Regions from separate parts of the Allohahella marinimesophila genome, predicted to be linked through region 1. Evidence: predicted binding sites of a transcription regulator. Region 1 holds the regulator's gene; the other holds the start of a gene.

Region 1 (4,211 bases):
CAGCAAACATCTCGGGAAAACTGGCAAAATCCTTATTCAGGTTCCGGGCATCGATACTGACGGCGATATTCTGCGCCGGCTTGTTTTCTTCGCTCAGTGCCTCCTCCACGAGAGGCTTGAGAAGCCCCACCGGCAAATTATCGATGCAGTAAAAACTCAGGTCTTCCAGTACGTGCAAGGCTGTACTCTTGCCCGAGCCGGAGCGCCCGCTAACGATAATCAGTTTCAAGGAGTCACCTCAGTCTTGCGAATCGGCTTGCGTGCCCTCTCGAGTAATGAGCTCGAAAAGCTGTGTACTGTTATCGGCGGCTCGGACTTCTTCACAGAAAGCCTCGTCGTTGAACTTCTGCGCAAGTTGACCGAGAAGATCCAGATGCTCTGAAGTGGCTTCCTGAGGGACCACCAGCACGAACAGCAGGTCGACGGGTTCATTATCTATCGCATCGAATTCTACCGGTGTGCCGAGCGTGATGAATGCGCCGATGACGCGGTCACAGTTCTCGAGCCGACAGTGTGGAATCGCAATACCCTTGCCAATGCCTGTACTGCCCAGGCGTTCCCTATTGTTGAGATTGGCCAACAGGGCAGTTTCGTTCAGAAACGAGTAATGCCCTGCAACCAGGTGAGCAATGTATTCGAGGACTTTTTTCTTGCTGGAGGCACTCACCCGATGCTGGGTGAGTGCCGGAGCCAGGATTTCCGAAAGTTTCATAATATACGTGGGTCTTTGTGGCTGGCCGACCGCTATCTGGCGTTAACGCCGTGATTCCGCTCCACCTGTTTTTCCTTCTGCTTGAGGACCTGTCTGTCGAGCTTGTCTGCCAACTGGTCGATAGCAGAATACATATCAAGGTCCTCAGCGTTCGCATGGACGTCGCTACCGCTCATGTGCAGCGTAGCCTCCGCCATCTGGCGCTGTTTTTCAACTGCGAGTGTCACCTGTACATTACTAATCGAGTCGACGTGGCGCTGAAGCTTATCGAATTTGGCTTCAACATGGCTTTTGAGCGCATCGGTCAAATCGATATTTTGTCCGGTAATGTTCAACTGCATACACTGTGCCTCTATAGGTAGGTCAGAATTCGCAAACGCTCAGATGAGCCGTTTGCGTTCATTTGAGGGAGGAATAGACATGGCCTCCCGGTACTTCGCAATTGTTCTGCGTGCAACATTGATGCCCTGATCTGCAAGAATAGACGCAATCTTGCTATCGCTCAGCGGCTTCTTCAGTGATTCGGCAGCCACCAACTTCTTGATGATGGCTCTGATGGCCGTCGACGAACACTCGCCACCACTTTCGGTGCCGACGTGACTCGAGAAAAAGTACTTTAATTCAAAAACACCCCGAGGCGTGTGCATGTATTTCTGCGTGGTGACGCGGGAAATGGTCGACTCATGCATCTCGACCGCTTCAGCGATATCGTGCAGCACCAGTGGCTTCATCGCTTCCTCACCATAGTCGAGAAAGCCCTGCTGATGCTCTACGATCCGGGTCGCGACCTTCAGCAGCGTCTCGTTCCGGCTCTGCAGGCTCTTCAGAAACCACTTGGCTTCCTGAAGTTGATCCTTGAGGTAGGTATTGTCGGCGCTGGAATCAGCGCGCTTTACCATGCCGGCATAGGTCGAGTTTACCCGAATTCGCGGAGCAATTTCGGGATTGAGTTCCACAGTCCAGCGATCTTTCAGTTTCTTGACGATCACATCTGGCACCACATACTCAGTGTCGGTGGTCTGCACACCTTCGCCAGGCCGCGGGTTGAGCGACTGGATAAGGCGCATGACATCCTTGAGGTCACTCTCCTTGATACGACTGCGACGCATCAGCTGGGCATAATCACGCGAACCCAGCAGGTTGATGTAATGACTGATCACCAGCTTGGCCTGATTCAACCAGGGCGTCGATGGCGGCAACTGCAGAAGCTGGATCAGCAGGCACTCCTGCAGATCCCTCGCAGCGACACCGGGCGGATCGAACTGCTGTATGCGTTTGAGCACTGCCTGGACTTCGTCGAGCTCGATAACTTCACTGTCGTCCAGTTCGAGCTCTTCCCGATCAGCCATGCGCTGCTGCATGTCGACCAGGCCTTCGTGGATTTCGGCTAGCGTCTGGGTCAGGTAGCCGTCATCGTTGACCGCGTCGACGATCGAGTGCGCAATCAGACGATCAGTATCGCTCATGGGGCAGAGGTTGAGCTGCCAGAGCAGGTGGTCCTGCAGACTTTCGGTGCGCGAGTTACGGCTCTCGAAATCATAATCGTCGTCGCCACCCGATCCTGAACCAGAGCTGCTGCTCGTGCCGCTCTGGTAAACGTCTTCCCAAGCGGTATCGACCGGCAAGTCATCGGGAATGGTGTCCAGCGAATCCTGCCGCTCGGTTGCTTCCCTGGTTTCGCTGGCGTCGCTACGAATTTCGGAGTCGCGTTCAGCGCTTTTATCCGATTCAAGCCGTTCCGGGCCACGATCGTGATCGTCTTCCTCCAGTTCCAGCATTGGGTTGGAGTCCAGCGCTTGCTGAATCTCCTGTTGAAGGTCAAGTGTGGACAGCTGCAGGAGTTTGATGGCCTGTTGCAACTGAGGGGTCATCGTCAGATGCTGACCCATCTTGAGCTGGAGGGAGGTCTTCATCACCATTAGATCAGGTGCCTTCTGACAACTTGGCCGCTAACGACTGTCGTTATGAATTCCGGCCGTGGGCTGGATGTCTGCAGAGTACTTATTCTCATAATTTGAATCGGTCCCCCAAATAGACGTCTCTCACTGTCTGGTTCGCCAGAATACTGTCGGGCGTGCCACTGGCGATGATGTAGCCGTCACTGACGATATAGGCTCTCTCACAGATATCCAGTGTCTCCCGAACGTTATGATCGGTGATGAGTACGCCGATACTACGTTTCTGAAGATGCTGTACGATCTGCTTGATATCATTGACTGAAATCGGATCGACCCCGGCAAACGGCTCATCGAGCAGAATGAAATCCGGTTCGGTGGCCAGGGCCCTGGCAATCTCGACCCTGCGGCGCTCACCACCTGACAGGCTCATCCCGAGACTGTCACGAATATGGGTAATATGGAACTCCCTGAGTAGCTCCTCACATTTTGCGCGTTGCTGCTTTGCATCCAGATCGCCCCGCGTCTGCAGTATCGCGAGGATATTATGTTCTACGCTCAGCTTGCGAAATACTGACGCCTCCTGGGGCAGGTATCCGATGCCCCGTCTGGCGCGACCATGCATCGACAGACTGGTAATGTCCTGGTTGTCGATGCTGACAATGCCGCTATCGCTCGCTACCAGCCCGACGACCATGTAAAAGCAGGTGGTTTTTCCTGCGCCATTCGGGCCCAGTAATCCGACGATCTCGCCCGAAAAGACCTCGAGTGATACATCTTTTACCACCGGGCGCTTCTTGTAAGCCTTGGACAGGTTGTCTGCTGCGAGTCTCTTCATATGCCGCCGCTCGCCTAATTCTGACCGGCGGATTCTGGCGTCTCACCTTCGTCATCAGGCGTCTCGGGAAAATAAACCATCTCGACCCGCTGCTTCTTGTCCTTGTCATCAGAGGACCTGGCATTCACCACCTGACTGACCGTATCGTACAGAATCTCTTCCCCCTGAAAAATGCTCGAATCCTGTTCTAGCCTGGCACTACCGCGAAGCGCCACCTGATTCTGGTCACGGCGGTAATCGATTCGCTTGGCGTAGGCATTGGTTTCTGTATCTTCCTCAGCATTGTATTGCTTCAGGTGGGCAGGGGTGCCTACGGCGTCCAGTCTGCTGATACCCCGGCCGCCAGTCGTATAGACCGTGATGCGGCTGGCTTCGATGAGCGACCGGCCCTGGCTGATCACAACGTCGCCATTGTAAGTCGCCACGCCTTTGAGCTCATCAAGCTCGGCGGAGTCGGCCTGTATTCTGATGGGCTCTCGGCTCTGCAGTGTCATGTCGAAGGCTGCGGCGCTGCCGCTTACCATAATGAAAGCCAGGGTCAGGCCAAAGCGAAGCCTGACTTTTGCAGCCGAGGACGGGCGCATGAGTTCACTCATATGCCGGTCTTGCCTGATAGATCGCGCGTACATCCTGCTTCAATTCTACTGCCCTTTGCTGCATATCAAGTTCCATGCCAGTGCCTTGAATCCTATCAGAACCGGAGATCACCTCAACAGCATTATTTGTTTCCACATGCTCGTCGCCCATGGTGTACACCAGGCCGGAC
Region 2 (4,211 bases), on a different contig from region 1:
TCGCGCCCAAGCTCAAGACGATGGTGGAATTCAGAATCCTCAATCTTCTCGACAGCTTCAGCGGGTTGGGGCAGTTCGATCTCATTTTCTGCCGCAACGTGCTGATCTATTTTGCCGGCCCGGTGAAGACCGATATCCTGCAGCGTATGCATGCGGTGTTGAAACCTGGCGGTTTTCTCATGCTTGGTGCGTCAGAGTCGCCGGGCTCGCTGTCCGATAAATTCAAGATGACCCGCTTTAATCCTGGAATCGCCTACCAGCGGCTCTGACCTTGTCGAGCATTTGCGGTGTATTGATGTTTGCGAACATCGCTCCACTGTCGGAAAAATCCACCTCGCGCACATCGCATTGACTCGTCCAGCCCATCATGCCTGGTGGACGTTCGCGCGGGACAGCCATAAAAGCCGGCAATTGCTGCAGGGCAGAGCGTTTGAGCAGGCAATGCAGCGGCTGGATGCGCTGGCCATCGCTGGCCACGAAACCATCTGCTGACGGCTTGTCTTGTGCAGCAGCCAGCAGGCGACGTGCGAACAGCGGAGACAACAGAGGTGTGTCGCATGGCACCACGAAAACCCAGTCGGACTGAAGTTCAGAGACAGCAGCGACAAGCCCCCCCAGAGGGCCCCTGAAATCAGGCTCGAGATCCTGTATCACCAGCCCATCATGCTGCAAAGCAAGGGCGCGATACCGTTCGAGATTACGATTGACCGAGATCAGAGGCCGGACCGGCGTGTCTGCGAAGGCCGCAAGCGTGGCTTCTATGAATGTGGAAGTACCGAAGTCGACCCAGCCCTTGTCCTGCCCGCCCATACGATCCCCGCGTCCGCCCGCCAGGATGATGGTGTCGATGCGCTGATCAGGAAATGACATATATAAGCTGGTCTGTGTGCGTTCGCGGTGCAAAAGGTTGGCCTGAGGCTGGCAGTGAATGCAATACTCTCGTCTGGCCACATCATACAGATTACAGGAGTCATCATGGCAAAGTCTCTTCAGGAACAACTGATGCAGGCTGGCTTGGTCGATAGCAAGAAAGCAAAATCGATCAAGCAGGAGAAGCGAAAGGCAACGAAGCAGGCCCCAAAGCCGAAGAAATCCGAAAAGGTCAATACTGCAGCAGAACAGGCGACGCAGAGACGGGAAGAGCAGCAGGCCCGCGATCGAGCCAGGGCCCAGCAGGACAGTGTGCAGCGCAAGCGGCAGGAGTGTACCGCTCAAGTGCGGCAGATGGTCGAAACGAATCGTGTGAAACACGGCCAGGAAGCAGGCCTGCGTGAAGATGCTGAGGTGCCGTTCCAATTCGTCGACCAGCGCAAGGTGAAGAAGATTCGGGTGGATAGACCGCAGCAAGGTGCACTGCAGCGCGGTCAATTGGCCATCGTCATCAGTAAAGGCCGCTACGAACTGGTCCCTGCAGAGACTGCCCAGCGTATTATCGAGCGCGAACAGGCGCTGAACGACCTGCTCGCAGAACTGCAGATCGAACCGATCGCAAGCTCGGTGCTGTTGTTCAACAAACAAAGTGGCCTCAGACCCGAGGACACGAAGACAGACACCGCGAGCGATGACCCTTATGCCGACTACCAGATTCCAGACGACCTCATGTGGTAAATTTTTCTGGGGGTCCGCATTGTGCCTTGGTCTTGCTCTGCCGGTCGTCGAGGCCGGTGCTGAAGAGGCCGGCAGCAAGCCGGCAGCCCCCGAAATAAAATCCGTCATCGGTGCTCTCGCCATGTATCGGCCCGAGTATCTCGGTGGCGACGATCACGAACTCATTGGTCTGCCGTTTATCGACCTGCAGTACAACCAGTACTTTTTCAATCCGATCAATGGTGCCGGTGTCGGCATGAGACCGGTAGAGGCTTTGACCGTAGGGCTCGGCCTGGGCTATGCCTTCGGTCGCGATCAGGATGATGCCGACAGGCTGGAAGGTCTTGGCGATATCGATGGTGGGGCGAAGGTGAGCTTCTTCGCCGATTATAAGTTCGAGATCACGGACACAAGTCCAGTGCTCGATGCCAGCTACACCCTGGGGCTGACTGTCGATCACCAGTTCACCGGAGACGACACCGGTGTCAGTGGTGACCTCGGTTTTAGCCGAAATGACCGACTAGGGGAACGCTTCATGATCATCAACGGTGTGAAAGCCTTTTTCGGCAGCGACGCTTTTCAGGATGCCTGGTTCGGCATCAGCGAGCGTCAGACACTTCGAAGTGGCTTACCAGTCTATGACAGTGATGACGTCTTTCATTCTGCCGGCGTGTCCACCCGACTGCTGTATTTCGTCACCCGCGAGCTCAACCTGATTACGGCCGTCAGCTATCAGAAGCTGATCGGCGACGCCGGTGAGAGTCCAGTTGTCGAGAGTCAGGATCAAATGAGTTATCAGCTCGGGTTCAGCTACGCCCTGTAACCATGGATTAACCGTTCTCTGCCCTGAAATGATGCACGGCTAAAAAACGCCGCTGCATTATTCCAGTGCGATTTTCGCTACCCCCGCACCAAAGCCACTCTCGTTCTGCGCCAAAATCAAACATCTCTTATTGTAAGTATATGATTATAGGCGAAAAAAGCATGTGGCATGCTTTCTGCTATGACCAGTTCAGCTACACACACCACGCAAGGAACTGTGCATGAACTGGTCAACTTCATTCAAGGCAGCTGCTATGGCCTCGGCAATCTCGCTCTGCGTCACAGCAGGGAGTGCCCACGCCGAAAAGCTTGGGTACCCGGAAAAGGAAGAGCTGAGATTTGGCTTCATCAAGCTGACCGATATGGCACCGCTCGCCATCGCTTATGAAAACCGCTACTTCGAAGATGAAGGCCTTTATGTCTCAGTCGAAGCACAGGCGAACTGGAAAGTATTGCTGGATGGCGTCATTGACGGTCAGCTGGACGGGGCACATATGCTCGCCGGGCAACCACTGGCTGCGACCATGGGCTACGGCACCAAGGCGAATATCGTCACTCCCTTTTCGATGGACCTGAACGGCAACGCCATCACCGTCTCCAACGACGTCTGGGCGCAGATGAAAAGCAATCTGCCAATGAATGCCGATGGCAAGCCTGAGCATCCGATCAAGGCCGATGCACTCAAGCCGGTCGTCGACAAGTTCAAGGCCGAGGGCAAGCAGTTCAAGATGGGCATGGTGTTCCCCGTGTCCACACATAACTACGAGCTGCGCTACTGGCTGGCCGCTGGCAACATCCATCCTGGCTACTATGCGCCGCATAAAGGCGACACTTCAGGCCAGCTGCAGGCGGACGCCCTGCTATCAGTTACACCACCGCCACAAATGCCAGCCACGCTCGAGGCCGGCACCATCAATGGGTATTGCGTCGGTGAGCCCTGGAACCAGCAGGCCGTGTTCAAGGGCATCGGCGTGCCAGTCATTACCGATTACGAAATCTGGAAGAACAATCCGGAAAAAGTCTTCGGCATGACAGAAGAGTTTATCGAGAAGAACCCGAATACCGCGGTCCGAGTGACCAGAGCGCTGATCCGGGCTGCCATGTGGCTGGATGAGAACAATAACGCCAACCGAGCCAAGGCCGTGAAGATTCTGTCACAGCCGCAGTATGTAGGCGCTGATTACGACGTTATCGCCAACAGCATGATCGGCACCTTTGAGTACGAAAAGGGCGACAAGCGGCAGGTGCCGGACTTCAACGTGTTCTTCCGCTACAACGCTACCTATCCCTATTACTCGGATGCCATCTGGTACCTGACCCAGATGCGTCGCTGGGGACAGATAGCTGAAGACAAGCCTGACGACTGGTACAAGGATCTGGCGAAGAAGGTCTATCGCACAGACATCTATACCAAAGCCGCAAAGTCGCTCATTGCAGATGGTTTGGCCAAGGCCGAAGACTTTCCGGACTTTGCCTCTGAAACCGGCTTCAAGCCTGTGCAGACAGAGTTCATCGACGGCGTGTCTTACGACGGCTCCAAACCCAATGCCTATATCGACAGCTTCAAGATCGGCCTGAAAACCGGCGATAAGCTCTAAGCGCTTTTTTCAAGCCCCACGCAGGATCATAGTCATGGAAAACACAGCAGCCACGCCACAAGCCACAGCAGGTGCGACCGTGAATCGGGCGGTCATTGCACCAGTTCCGTCCGATCGTGATATCGACCTCGGTCAGCTGTTCACAGTTACATTGAAGCCGTTTATCGCGCCATTAGTGGGCATTGCTATCTTCCTGATGCTCTG

The links. The regulator sigma-54, encoded in region 1, starts transcription at its own class of promoters, with help from an activator protein. The targets are predictions, from matches to a motif close to TGGCACNNNNNTTGCTNT.
Region 2: ABD735_RS19975 (CmpA/NrtA family ABC transporter substrate-binding protein) is a predicted target of sigma-54. The motif match lies at 2,575-2,592, and genes of this name have one in related genera.

The regions. Positions count from the first base shown of each region.
Region 1 covers NZ_BAABBO010000016.1:56,495-60,705, forward strand. Annotated here, with positions in the region: gene rapZ (RNase adapter RapZ) at 1-229, opposite strand, end outside; gene ptsN (PTS IIA-like nitrogen regulatory protein PtsN) at 239-712, opposite strand; gene hpf (ribosome hibernation-promoting factor, HPF/YfiA family) at 745-1,053, opposite strand; gene ABD735_RS16380 (RNA polymerase factor sigma-54) at 1,093-2,625, opposite strand; gene lptB (LPS export ABC transporter ATP-binding protein) at 2,720-3,445, opposite strand; gene lptA (lipopolysaccharide transport periplasmic protein LptA) at 3,460-4,041, opposite strand; gene lptC (LPS export ABC transporter periplasmic protein LptC) at 4,034-4,211, opposite strand, start outside.
Region 2 covers NZ_BAABBO010000024.1:70,405-74,615, forward strand. Annotated here, with positions in the region: gene ABD735_RS19955 (CheR family methyltransferase) at 1-269, shown strand, start outside; gene mobA (molybdenum cofactor guanylyltransferase) at 238-870, opposite strand; gene ABD735_RS19965 (DUF2058 domain-containing protein) at 976-1,608, shown strand; gene ABD735_RS19970 (MipA/OmpV family protein) at 1,571-2,410, shown strand; gene ABD735_RS19975 (CmpA/NrtA family ABC transporter substrate-binding protein) at 2,664-4,007, shown strand; gene ABD735_RS19980 (ABC transporter permease) at 4,042-4,211, shown strand, end outside.